One region of the Clostridium fermenticellae genome, then DNA from elsewhere that is predicted to be linked to it. Evidence: riboswitches for the same ligand, from Rfam matches in the RefSeq annotation. Region 1 holds a riboswitch; each other region holds the start of a gene.
What was found. Region 1 has a riboswitch for S-adenosylmethionine ahead of D4Z93_RS08385 (pyridoxal phosphate-dependent aminotransferase). Riboswitches for the same ligand answer to the same signal wherever they lie in the genome.

Region 1 (4,293 bases):
ACTATAAGTATATCTTTGACAATTTATCAAAAAATATTTCATTACAAAATTTGTTCATACAATTTCTTGTGGTTATTAAAACCACTTTATGATATATTTATATTATATAATTATTATATAATATATCAATTTAAATTATTAGCCAAAATACTGTTAAAATAAGTGTTTTTCGATAAATTACTTTTATTTATTTAATAATACTGCCAATTTAAAAATATAAAAACGAGATCATATAGTTATGGAAACTATATGATATAATGTAAATAATAAATGGAGTGGAGATAAATGGGAGATATTAAAAAAAACGTGCTTGAAAGTATAGAAGAGTTAAATTTGAATCAAGAAATAGAATTATCCGATATACCAAAATTAGATTTATATATGGATCAAGTAATAACTTTATTTGAGACTAGTTTAAGCGGAACTAAACGTAGTGAAGAAGATAAGCTTTTAACTAAAACGATGATCAATAATTATACCAAGGATAAAATACTTATGCCTATTAAAAATAAAAAGTATTCAAGAAATCATATAATAATGATGATATTTTTATATAATTTAAAGCAGATTTTATCTATAAATGATATAAAACTTTTGTTAAATAAAATAGTAGTAAATTCAAAAGAAGAGGAGAATATGAAGTTAGATTCCCTATATCAGGTATTTTTGAACATAAAAAAAGCAGATGAGGTTAGCCTTAAAGAAGAAATTGAAAACAAGGTAAATTCAATTTTGAAGGAATCAGAAAAACTCGACAGGTCAGATGATTATGAAAAGTTACTACTTGTAGTTTTAACACTTATAAATAATGCCAATATGCAGAGGAGAACAGCAGAAAAGATAATAGACAAATACTTCAAATAGTTATCAAAATTCAGTACTATAAATACTTTTAATAATTCTAAACCCAAAATTATAAAAAAGTATTTATAGTATCAAAAGTTGTATATCTAATCAAAGTATAAGTCAGGTTGCAGGTTAGAAACTCTATATATCATAGAAGAGTGGATTTTCTGATCCTGGCTTTATATACTAAAGTCTTAAGTCTTTTTATAGCCTCTTTTAAAGTATCATCTTTTTTTGCAAAATGGAAACGAATAAGATAATTTATATCCTCTTTAAAAAAACTAGATCCTGGTACCGGAGCAACTCCAATTTCTTTTATCATCCATTCGGAAAATTCAAGATCTGTTTCATTTTTTCTTTTCAAATCTGATATATCTACAAGTACATAATATGCACCTTGTGGTTTTATATACTTTAAGCCAGCTTCATCAAGTCCTTTAAGGAATAGATCTCTTTTTCCAGTATAAAGTTTGGTTAAATCTTCATAGTAACTGTCAGGTAAATTTAATCCAGCTACAATAGCCTCTTGAAGCGGTGCAGCGGCCCCTACAGTTAAGAAGTCATGTACTTTTCTAGCATTTTCAATTATATTGGCTGGTGCAATTATATAGCCAAGCCTCCAGCCAGTTATTGAATAAGTCTTTGAAAGTGAACTACAAGATAGAGTTCTCTTATACATATTAGGCAGGGAAGCAAAATATATATGCTTATATGGAGGCATTACTATGTGTTCATATACTTCATCTGTTATAACAAAAGTATCATATTCTTCAGCAAGATTTGCTATAAATTCGAGTTCCTCTAGGCTGAATACTTTTCCAATAGGATTTGAAGGATTGCATAAAATTAAAGTTTTTGGTTTTTGTTTAAAAGCATTTATTAATTCCTCCTTATTATATTTAAAAGCAGGAGGATAAAGTGGTACATAAATTGGTTCCGCATTACAGAGTATTGAATCCGATGCATAATTTTCATAAAAAGGTGAAAATACAATTACCTTGTCACCTGGATTACAAACAGTCATCATAGCTACCATCATTGCTTCTGTACTTCCACAAGTTACAACAATATCGGTGTTAGGATTTATATCAAGATTCATGAATTTTGATTGTTTTTTTGCAAGTGCTTCACGAAATTTCTGTGAGCCCCATGTAATCTCATATTGATGAGGACCTTCTTTTGTTACTTCTTTTAATCTGTCAGTTATTACAGAAGGAGGATCAAAATCAGGAAAACCTTGTGATAGATTTATTGCATTATATTGGTTTGCTATTCGAGTCATTTTTCTTATAACAGAGTCTGTAAAAAGGTTTAATTTTGTACTAAGTTGAGGCATATTATCCCGTCCTTTCAAAATATTAAAATAAAAAAACCTCTTAATAAAAGAGGTTTTAAAAACAATATTGCTGTGACCTCTCTTATCTATCAGCTCCTTGCTGCAGGAATTGGCACCAATATATCGCAAATGAGCGATACTGGTTGCCGGGCTTCATAGGGCCAGTCCCTCTGCCTCTCTTGATAAGAGTTCTTATTTAATTTAGGTAATATTATAGTTGATAAATAATATTTAGTCAAATTTATTTTCTTATAAAAAATTACATTTAAATGAAGGAAATTGATTAAATGTATAGAATAAGTTATTAATACAATTAAAGGAAGTGAAATTAAACGTATAGAATAAGTTATTAATACGATGTATGGGGGATGAATAAAATGGAAAAAAAGTCACCGAATACGGATGATTTAAAACACACAAAAAGAAGAAATTATGAAAAAAATAAAATAACAAGGCTTCAAAATATAATAAAAAAACAAAATGAAGTCATAAAGGAAACTTTAAACCATGATAAAATTAGAATTGAATTTTTCGCCAATCTGTCACATGAATTTAGGACACCTCTTAATTTAATATTTAATTCTCTGCAGTTATGTAATGTTATTATAAAAAGAGATAATTTAGATGAAAGTAAAAAACTAACTACATATATAAATATAATAAATCAAAATTGTTATAGACTTATAAGACTCACCAATAATATGATTGATATGACAAAGATAGATGCAGGATTTTCTGAACTTAATCTGGATAATTTTAATATAATTAATATAGTTGAAAATATAACATTATCAGTAGTGGAATATGTAAGAAATAAAGGAATAAATTTGACATTTGATACAAATGTAGAAGAAAAAATTATGGCATGTGATGCCGATAAAATAGAAAGAATAATATTAAATCTTATTTCAAATGCCATAAAATTCACTGAACAAGGAGGATATTTATACGTTACAGTAACAGATATGGGAAGGAATGTTAAAATATCTGTAAAAGATACAGGTACAGGTATTCCAAAAGAAAAATTAAATGGCATATTTAAAAGATTTGTTCAGGCAGGAAAACCATGCAAAAGTGATCAGGCAGGTAGTGGCATAGGATTATGTCTTGTGAAATCGTTTGTTGAAATGCATGGTGGAACTATAGATGTTAAAAGTCGTCTTGGGTGTGGAACAGAATTTATTATAGATTTACCAGTAAAGACTATTGAAAATAAAAAGACGGTTCATGATACTCAATTTAATTATGATGATAAAATAGATCGTATAAACATTGAGTTTTCAGATATTTATGTGTAGGTATCATATTTGAAACGTATTTTATAATCTTGAAAATATAAATTGTAAAATGTATAATGATACTAGAAAATAGTAATTGATTTTTGTAAAATGTTTAGAATTTAAGGGTAGGAATATTATGTAACTATCCTTATTTTTATTATAGAAGGTTGTGAAAGGAAATTTTAATATGGGAAAAACATTAGTTTTGGCAGAGAAACCGTCAGTTGGAAGAGAAATAGCAAGAGTATTAAAGTGTAGTAAAAAGGGAAATGGCTTTTTGGAAGGAGAAAAATATATAGTAACATGGGCACTCGGGCATCTTGTTACACTGGCAGATCCAGAAACCTATGATGATAAATACAAAACCTGGAGAATGGAAGATTTGCCGATGCTTCCAAAACATTTAAAACTTGTAGTTATAAAACAGACTGGCAAGCAATTTAATACAGTTAAAACTCAATTAAATAGAAAAGATGTAAATGGGGTAATTATAGCAACAGACGCCGGAAGAGAAGGTGAGCTCGTTGCAAGATGGATACTTGAGAAAGTAAAGGTTAATAAAAATGTAAAAAGGCTTTGGATATCATCTCAAACGGATAAAGCAATAAAAGAGGGATTTAGCAATTTAAAACCGGCATCGAAATATGATAATTTATATAGAGCGGCTGAGTCAAGAGCTGAGGCAGATTGGTTTGTAGGACTTAATGTTACAAGAGCGCTTACCTGCAAACATAATGCACAGTTATCAGCAGGAAGAGTTCAGACACCAACACTTGCTATGATTGTTCATAGAGAGGAGGAAATTAAAAATTTTAAACCTAAAAATTATTA
Region 2 (4,293 bases), 490 kb from region 1:
GAATTTTTTAAGTTCAGGAGAATTTAAAGCCTCTGACAATGCTTTTATATAAGGCTTATCTTTGTCTTCTTTTCTAACTGCAAGAATATTTACATAAGATGAAGTTTTATCTTCAGTATATATAGAATTTTTAGTAGGATTTAAATTTGCCTGAAGAGCATAATTTGTATTTATAACAGATGCATCTACATCATTAAGCGCTCTTGGAAGCTGCGGAGCATCTAATTCCTTTATCTGTATATTCTTCTTATTCTCAGTTATATCTATTTTAGTAACAGTATCATTACCCTTAAGTTTTATTAACCCGGCTTTTTGTAATAATTTAAGAGCCCTTGCTTCATTAGTTGGATCATTTGGTACTGCGATTACCGCACCATTTCTTAATTCATCAAGCTTTTTTACTTTTTTTGAGTAAACTGCCATAGGTGCTATAAAAACTTTTGCAGTATAAGTTAAATCAGTATGTTTTTGTTTGTTGAAATTTTCAAGATAAGGTATGTGCTGATACAAATTTGCATCGATCTCCTTATTTGCAAGTGCAGTATTTGGAGTTACATAATCTGTGAATTCCTTTATCTGCAGTTTATATCCTTTCTTTGCTAATATTGGTTCTATCTTTTTTAGAACCTCTGTTGCTGGTACTGGTGTATCACCGACAATTATTGTTTTTTTGTCATCAGATGCAGTTGACTTTGAACTGCTGCTTGAGCTGCAGCCAACAACACTAATTAATAATGATGCTGTTAACACAAGTGCACCAATCTTTTGAAATTTTTTCATTTTTATCTTCCCCCTTAAATGTCTATTTTATTAAGTATCTATACAACAAATTTCCTATTCCCTGAAGAATTTCTACTAATACTATAAGTATTACTACTGTATACATCATTACATCCGTTTGGAATCTATAATATCCATATTTTATGGCCACATCTCCAAGGCCGCCTCCACCTATAGCACCAGCCATAGCTGAACAACCTATAACACTTATTATAGTGAGCGTTATGCCAAGTACAATTGATGGAAGAGACTCCTTGATCATAACCTTAAATACAATTTGAAGATCACTTGCCCCAAATGATTTTGCAGCTTCTATCACTCCTGGATCTACTTCCTTAAGTGATGACTCTATTACTCTAGTTGCAAAAGGTGCTGCTGCTATTGTCATTGGTACTATAGCGGCAGTTGTTCCAATAGTTGTACCTACAATAACTTTTGTGAAAGGCAATATAGCAACCATTAATATAATAAATGGAAATGATCTTAAAATATTAACTATAACTCCTAAAATCTTATTTACTGCTTTATTAGGCCTTAATCCTCTTTCATCAGTTATTATAAGTACAATAGATGGAATAAATGCAATTAATACTGCTATTATTGTAGATACAAATACCATATATAATGTTTCGCCAAAGGCCGGTAATAATACTTGATTAATTAAATCCATTTTGTTCTACCTCCCATTTTATATTTTTTGATGATAAGAATTCACATATCTTATCTTTATATTCTTCTTCAAAATTTATTACGAGACTTCCAAGTACATCATTTCTGAATTTTTCAAGTTTTCCCCAGACTATTGAAATATCTATATCAAGTTCTCTTGCCATAGATGTTATTATACTTCTCTTACTGATCTCTTTAGGAAAGAATATTCTTATATTAACTCCTGTTTCAGGGAGAATTTTATCTTCACCTAATAAGTTCTTTAAATTGCTATTTGGCTTTAAGAATAATTCTTCTACATTTCCCACATCTTTTATTTGCCCATTTTCCATAATTGCAACCCTCTGGCAAATTTCTTTAATTACTTCCATTTGATGAGTTACTATTACTATTGTTATGTTTAATTTATCATTTATCTGTTTTAAAAGCTGAAGTATCGACTTTGTGATTTTGGGATCTAATGCTGATGTTGCTTCATCACACAATAAAACTTCAGGATCTAGGGATAATGCCCTTGCTATTGCAACTCTCTGTTTTTGTCCTCCACTTAAATTTCTAGGCTTACTTTTTGCCTTATCCTCAAGTCCAACAATTTCTAATAACTTAAAAACCTTTCTATCTATTTCTTTTTTGTTATATCCCCATACCTCCATTGGAAGTGCTACATTCTCATATACTGTCTTTCTATTTAGCAAGTTGAAATTTTGAAATATCATTCCAAGCTTTTTTCTAAACTCTCTTATTTCTTTTGATCCCATATCTTTTATTTCTTTATCATTTATCATTACACTTCCATTATCATAGTTTTCAAGTCCATTCAAGCACCTCAAAAGTGTAGATTTACCAGCACCACTTTGTCCTATTATTCCAAATATTTCTCCTTTATTTACATGCAAACTTATATCTTTCAGAACTTGATTTTTCCCGAAACTTTTATTTACACCATTTATTTCTATCATTAAAATGCCCCCTAGATTAATTATTTAAAAATACCTTATATAAAAATGCAAAATTAAAAGCTGAAGAAATATCTCCAGCTTAAATAAACCTAATATTTCTCATCTCTCAGCTACAAATGTAGCCGCAGGAGTTGGCACCATTATACTATAAAATATAATACTGGTTGCCGGGTTTCATAGGGCCAGTCCCTCCACCGCTCTTGATAAGTGAATTTCAATATTAACTTGTTTTGTTATGAATACTATTATAGTTACACATTAGAATATTGTCAACAGTTTTTTTACAAAAAATTTGCTCAAATTAACCACTTGAGATGTATGCATTATCCATGAGTTACATATATTGCGTATAAACATTTGTTATTATGACAATAATTACATTAAAAGTGTAAGGAGGTGAAATATGTGAGAATTCCAAATCATATAGGCATCATACCTGATGGTAACAGGAGATGGGCAATCAGTAATGGATTAAAAAAAGAAGAAGGCTATTCAAGGGGACTTGAACCAGGTATGCAATTATTTAAAATATTTAAAGAATTAGGTGTAAAAGAACTTACTTATTACGGATTTACAGTTGACAACACTAAAAGACCTGCTGTTCAAACCAAATCATTCACTAAAGCTTGTATAGAAGCTGTAAATATGCTTTCAAAAGAAGATGCCTCATTACTTGTAATTGGTAACACCAAATCTCCTATGTTTCCAGAACAACTTCTGCCATACATAAACAGAAAAAAATTTGGGAAAGGTTCCATGAAAATAAACTTTCTAGTCAACTACGATTGGGAATGGGACTTATCAAATATTAAATTACATATAAAAGATAACACTAAAAATTTAACTAAATATTTAAAATCCGATGACATAAGCAGGGTAGATTTAATAATAAGGTGGGGAGGCAGAAGAAGGCTTAGTGGTTTCCTTCCAGTACAATCTGTATATTCAGATTTTTATGTAATTGATGATATGTGGCCAGACTTCAAACCAGATCACATATACGAAGCATTAAAATGGTATGATAATCAAGATATAACTCTAGGCGGCTAGATTTTTACAGTTAGAAATTAGTAATTTAAAGAATAAATCATAGTAGCCTTTAACATAATTTTATCATCAATCCATTTGTCCATCACACAAACTGCTATTGGATTTCCACCAAATACTTTGTTATAGGGTTTGTAATTCCAATCTTAACTTATGCGCAGGCCGGGATTTCTAAAATTTAGACACATTAAAAAATTTTGTAGTAAGTATTAGCGAGGCGTTCTTAAAAGTCTTAGTGGATTTTATATATTTGAGCAAAGCGAGTTTATAAAATCTACTTAAACTTTTATGAACGCAAGCTTAGACTTACTAAAAATTTTTTAGGTGACGAATTTTGGGAATGTCAGCTGGAGTATAATTTAAGCTTGGAATTACAAACCCTATAATACAAACAATCTTAATACATAAACTTCATAAGGAGATTTATCATTTAATACTAAAAACTTTATATAACTTTTACCTTATTAACTAGATTACCTATTTTTTCAATATAGCAATCTATTATATCTCCATCTTTGAGCAATTTTACTGGTTCAAAACCCATTCCAACTCCGCTTGGTGTACCTGTAGATATTATATCTCCTGCTTTTAAAGTAACTCCTTTTGATAAATCACTTACTATATATGGTATATCAAATATCATATTTTTAGTATTTGAATTTTGTCTCACTTGTCCATTAATAGTACATTTTATATTTAATTCTACCGGGAATTTAATTTCATCCTTATACACAATATATGGTCCCATGGGACAAAATGTATCAAGGCTCTTTCCTTTAAACCACTGTTTATGGGTTCCCTGAAGATCCCTAGCCGACACATCATTTAATATTGTATA
Region 3 (4,293 bases), 1.2 Mb from region 1:
CGTATAGTATTATTGTTGAATATTTTAGTATTGTAATTAGAACCAACTATTCCTATAATTGATGCGTCTCCAATTTCTGGTAGAGTTTTTCCTATGCCTTTTCCGGGATGAATAGGATAATCACGAGCTTGAATTTCTCCCATGCTTGATTCATCACCAAGGCATGCATCAATACCTATTATGTTATTGTAGGGATGAAGGGATTTGATTTTACTAAGCTTTTTTTGAATGTTTAGAGCATGTATAGGTTTTTCAATGGTACCATATACAGGTAAAGGGAAAGAACTAAATTTTAATAATGTGCCGACTAGTGGACCTAAGCAGTCGCCTATACATTTATCAGTTCCAACACATACTATTATTGAATTTTTGTTTATATAATCTTTTAGAAAGTCGGCTATTTTGTAATAACATAATGGATTTTTGTAACTAGATCTCACTTCATTCACAAACATACCTCCTGATAGATAATTCATCACTTATTTATATGATTTTAACAGTTTAAATATTATAAATATTGAATAAAAAATATTTATATGACGATAATGTGTAAATGACACGGAGGGATTAATATGAATAAAAAGATATTATCATTGATTATAATTTTGTGTACTATAATATCTGTGTTTATAATAAGACATACACCAAAGATAGATATCAATAATAATTTTATAAGTAATAGAATTAAAGTATTTTATTATAATCATCACAAACAGAAAGATGATGAAGGTAATAAAATGCAAAAATATTCATACCTCTTTACGGATACATCTTTTTTAAAAATGGGTGATGATTTTAAAAAAGGTAAATTGGATGAATTAGGACAAAAACTTGAAAGTGATAAGAAGGAGTTTTTTAAAGAGAATACTAAGAATATCAATATAGCAAATTTGTCAGATGTAAGTGACCTTTCAGCAAATCAGTTATCAAATAATAATGAGAGCAGTAAGTCTATTTCACATTCAAAGGTACAACAGAAATTAACTAATATTGACAAAGAAAAATTGCTTGCAATATCCGATAAATTATCAGCAATTGACTATGAGAAAGCCAGGAAATTGATTAATAGTAGTAAAATTAGTGATAATATAGAAGCTGTAAAATTATTAAAACAAAGATTATCTGATAGCGATTATGAGGAAATTAAGAATATATATGAAAAATTAAATATGTAATTTGAGGTACATATATGCAATATAGAGTAAATTAACGTAAGGTAGAGAAATTATAATATATTATCAAATAAATAGGACAATACACAGTTGAATTTGAAATCACAACAGAGTATACTGTTTGTTGTTGACGTTAGTGAAATTGAATAGTTTAAATGGTTTATATGCTGGCATAGCTCAGTTGGTAGAGCAACTGACTTGTAATCAGTAGGTCGAGGGTTCGAAGCCTTCTGCCAGCACCATATGTGGAGGAATTCCCGAGCGGCCAAAGGGGGCAGACTGTAAATCTGTTGTCATTCGACTTCGATGGTTCGAATCCATCTTCCTCCACCATAGAACTAGGGCGCATAGCTCAGCTGGGAGAGCATCTGCCTTACAAGCAGAGGGTCACAGGTTCGAGCCCTGTTGTGCCCACCACTATTGTTTTTATTAAAGAATAGTACAAAAAGATATTGTATTGTTAATTATGGAGGAATTCCCGAGCGGCCAAAGGGGGCAGACTGTAAATCTGTTGTCATTCGACTTCGATGGTTCGAATCCATCTTCCTCCACCATAAAGACACTAAATGTGTTTTATTTTTGTATAATCATTAAATATTTAACTCTTATCAAGAGAGGCGGAGGGAAATGGCCCGATGAAACCCGGCAACCAGCGTATAGGCTAAGGTGCCAATTCCTGCAGTATTATAAATCTGCAAGATAAGAGAGTTGTTAAGTAATTTAACCTCTTCTTATTGAAGAGGTTTTTTATTTTCTATGAAATTGGAGGGATGATTTAAAATGAAAAGACTATTTACATCTGAATCAGTTACAGAAGGACATCCAGATAAAATGTGTGATCAAATTTCAGATGCTATTCTCGATGCTATATTGGAAAAGGACCCTAATGGTAGAGTTGCTTGTGAAACAGCGACAACTACGGGGATGATTTTAGTAATGGGGGAAATATCAACTGATTGTTATATAGATATTCCAAAGGTTGTAAGAAAAACTGTAAAAGAGATAGGATACACTAGGGCAAAATTTGGATTTGACTGTTCAACATGCTCTGTAATAACATCGATTGATGAACAGTCATCAGATATAGCACTTGGCGTTGATGAATCATTGGAAGCTAAAAAGGGTAAAATGGATAAAATAGAGGCTATAGGAGCTGGAGATCAGGGAATGATGTTTGGGTTTGCAACAAATGAGACTCCAGAATATATGCCAATGCCCATTTCTTTGGCTCATAAGCTTTCAAGAAAGTTAGCTGAAGTTAGAAAAAATGGTATTTTAAATTATTTGCGACCAGATGGAAAAACACAGGTTACTGTTGAATATGATGATGATAAGCCTGTTAGAATAGATACAATAGTTGTATCAGCTCAACATGATCCTGATGTTTCACATGATCAGATAGAAAAAGATATTATAGAGAAAGTTATAAAGCCTGTTATATCACCTGAATTTTTAGATTGCAATACTAAGTATTTTATAAATCCAACTGGAAGATTTGTAGTTGGGGGTCCGCAGGGTGATTCAGGACTTACAGGTAGAAAGATAATAGTTGATACTTATGGTGGATATGGAAGACACGGCGGTGGTGCTTTTTCAGGAAAGGATCCAACTAAAGTCGATAGATCAGCTGCTTATGCAGCTAGATGGGTAGCTAAAAACTTGGTTGCTGCCGGAGTTGCTGATAAGCTGGAAATACAGCTTGCATATGCAATAGGAGTTGCACAGCCAGTTTCCATAACTGTTGATACATTTGGTACATCAAAAATACCAGAAGATAAAATTGTTGATATAGTTGAAAAGGTATTTGATTTGAGACCTGCAGCTATAATAAAAGAATTAAATTTGAGAAGACCTATATATAAACAAGTTGCTGCTTATGGTCATTTTGGAAGAACTGATATAGATTTACCTTGGGAAAAGTTAGATAAAGTTGCCCAGATAAGAAGATATATCTAATATAATTTTTGAGTTTGAAGAGGATTTAGTCTGATAGAAAATCTATTAGGCTAAATCCTTTAATAATATATATTATATTTACATAATTTAATGATATAATTATTGATAAATAAATAATACATTTAGGAGAGATTGTATGCAGGAGTTACAAGGTAATATTGACAGCATACTTTTTCAAAGTAACAAAGATGGATATGTAGTTGCAAAATTTAAAGAAAAAGTTAAATGTCGATGTATCACAATAGTTGGATATATACCATATATTACAGAGGGTGAGAGTTTAAAACTAAATGGAGAATGGATTACTCATCCGCACTTTGGAAGGCAGTTTAAAGTTGAGACATGTGAACAAATTGTCCCGGATTCTAAACTTGGTATTGAAAGATATCTTTCATCTGGGGTTATATCAGGTATAGGCCCGGTAACGGCAAGAAAGATTGTTGAAAAGTTCGGAGAAAACACTTTAGAAGTTTTGGATAGTGATATAGGAAAACTTCGCGAAATAGAAGGGATAGGAGAGAAGAAAATACAATTAATATGCAATTCCTATTCTAAACAAAATGAAATTAGAAATCTTATAATTTTTTTCCAAAATTATGGGATCAAGGTCAATCAGTGTGTCAAAATACACAAACAATTTGGAAATGATTCTATACGAATAGTCAAGGGAAATCCATATATTTTAACTGAAAAGATACCAGGGATAGGATTTAAAACAGCTGATAAAATAGCAAGAAGTACCGGGATACAATTAAATTCTCCTTTTAGAATACAAAGTGGTGTAAATTATATAATTAATAATTTTTGCGGATTGGGTAATACTTATATGCCCTTTGATCAACTTGTCAATAAGTCTATAGAATTTTTGGGGGTATCGAGAAAAGAAATTGAGGAAAATATCTACGAGAATTCAGCAAATGGAAAGATAAAATTGGAAGATGCTAATGGGAGAATATGTGCATTCACTCTTCCATATTATTATTGTGAAATGAATGTTACGAGAAAAATACTTTCTTTAGTATTGACTAAATATGAGGATATCAAGATTGATGTAAATGTTGAAATAGAAAAGTTTGAGAGAGATCATGGCGTTGAATTTGCAAGTTCTCAAAAAGAAGCTATAAATGGTGCTTTTAAAAATGGAGTAGAGATAATTACAGGTGGA

Region 2: another riboswitch for S-adenosylmethionine. It lies ahead of D4Z93_RS06340 (methionine ABC transporter ATP-binding protein); the one in region 1 lies ahead of D4Z93_RS08385 (pyridoxal phosphate-dependent aminotransferase).
Region 3: another riboswitch for S-adenosylmethionine. It lies ahead of metK (methionine adenosyltransferase); the one in region 1 lies ahead of D4Z93_RS08385 (pyridoxal phosphate-dependent aminotransferase).

What each region holds. Positions count from the first base shown of each region.
Region 1 covers NZ_CP032416.1:1,804,602-1,808,894, reverse strand. Annotated here, with positions in the region: gene D4Z93_RS08390 (DUF1836 domain-containing protein) at 286-864, shown strand; gene D4Z93_RS08385 (pyridoxal phosphate-dependent aminotransferase) at 995-2,182, opposite strand; SAM riboswitch class I at 2,262-2,371, opposite strand; gene D4Z93_RS08380 (sensor histidine kinase) at 2,560-3,480, shown strand; gene D4Z93_RS08375 (DNA topoisomerase III) at 3,650-4,293, shown strand, end outside.
Region 2 covers NZ_CP032416.1:1,314,426-1,318,718, reverse strand. Annotated here, with positions in the region: gene D4Z93_RS06350 (MetQ/NlpA family ABC transporter substrate-binding protein) at 1-780, opposite strand, end outside; gene D4Z93_RS06345 (methionine ABC transporter permease) at 803-1,450, opposite strand; gene D4Z93_RS06340 (methionine ABC transporter ATP-binding protein) at 1,437-2,408, opposite strand; SAM riboswitch class I at 2,505-2,618, opposite strand; gene D4Z93_RS06335 (undecaprenyl diphosphate synthase family protein) at 2,814-3,458, shown strand; gene D4Z93_RS06330 (fumarylacetoacetate hydrolase family protein) at 3,901-4,293, opposite strand, start outside.
Region 3 covers NZ_CP032416.1:205,762-210,054, forward strand. Annotated here, with positions in the region: gene yyaC (spore protease YyaC) at 1-449, opposite strand, end outside; gene D4Z93_RS01000 (hypothetical protein) at 573-1,175, shown strand; tRNA gene D4Z93_RS01005 (tRNA-Thr) at 1,339-1,414, shown strand; tRNA gene D4Z93_RS01010 (tRNA-Tyr) at 1,420-1,505, shown strand; tRNA gene D4Z93_RS01015 (tRNA-Val) at 1,514-1,589, shown strand; tRNA gene D4Z93_RS01020 (tRNA-Tyr) at 1,641-1,726, shown strand; SAM riboswitch class I at 1,775-1,878, shown strand; gene metK (methionine adenosyltransferase) at 1,953-3,128, shown strand; gene recD2 (SF1B family DNA helicase RecD2) at 3,265-4,293, shown strand, end outside.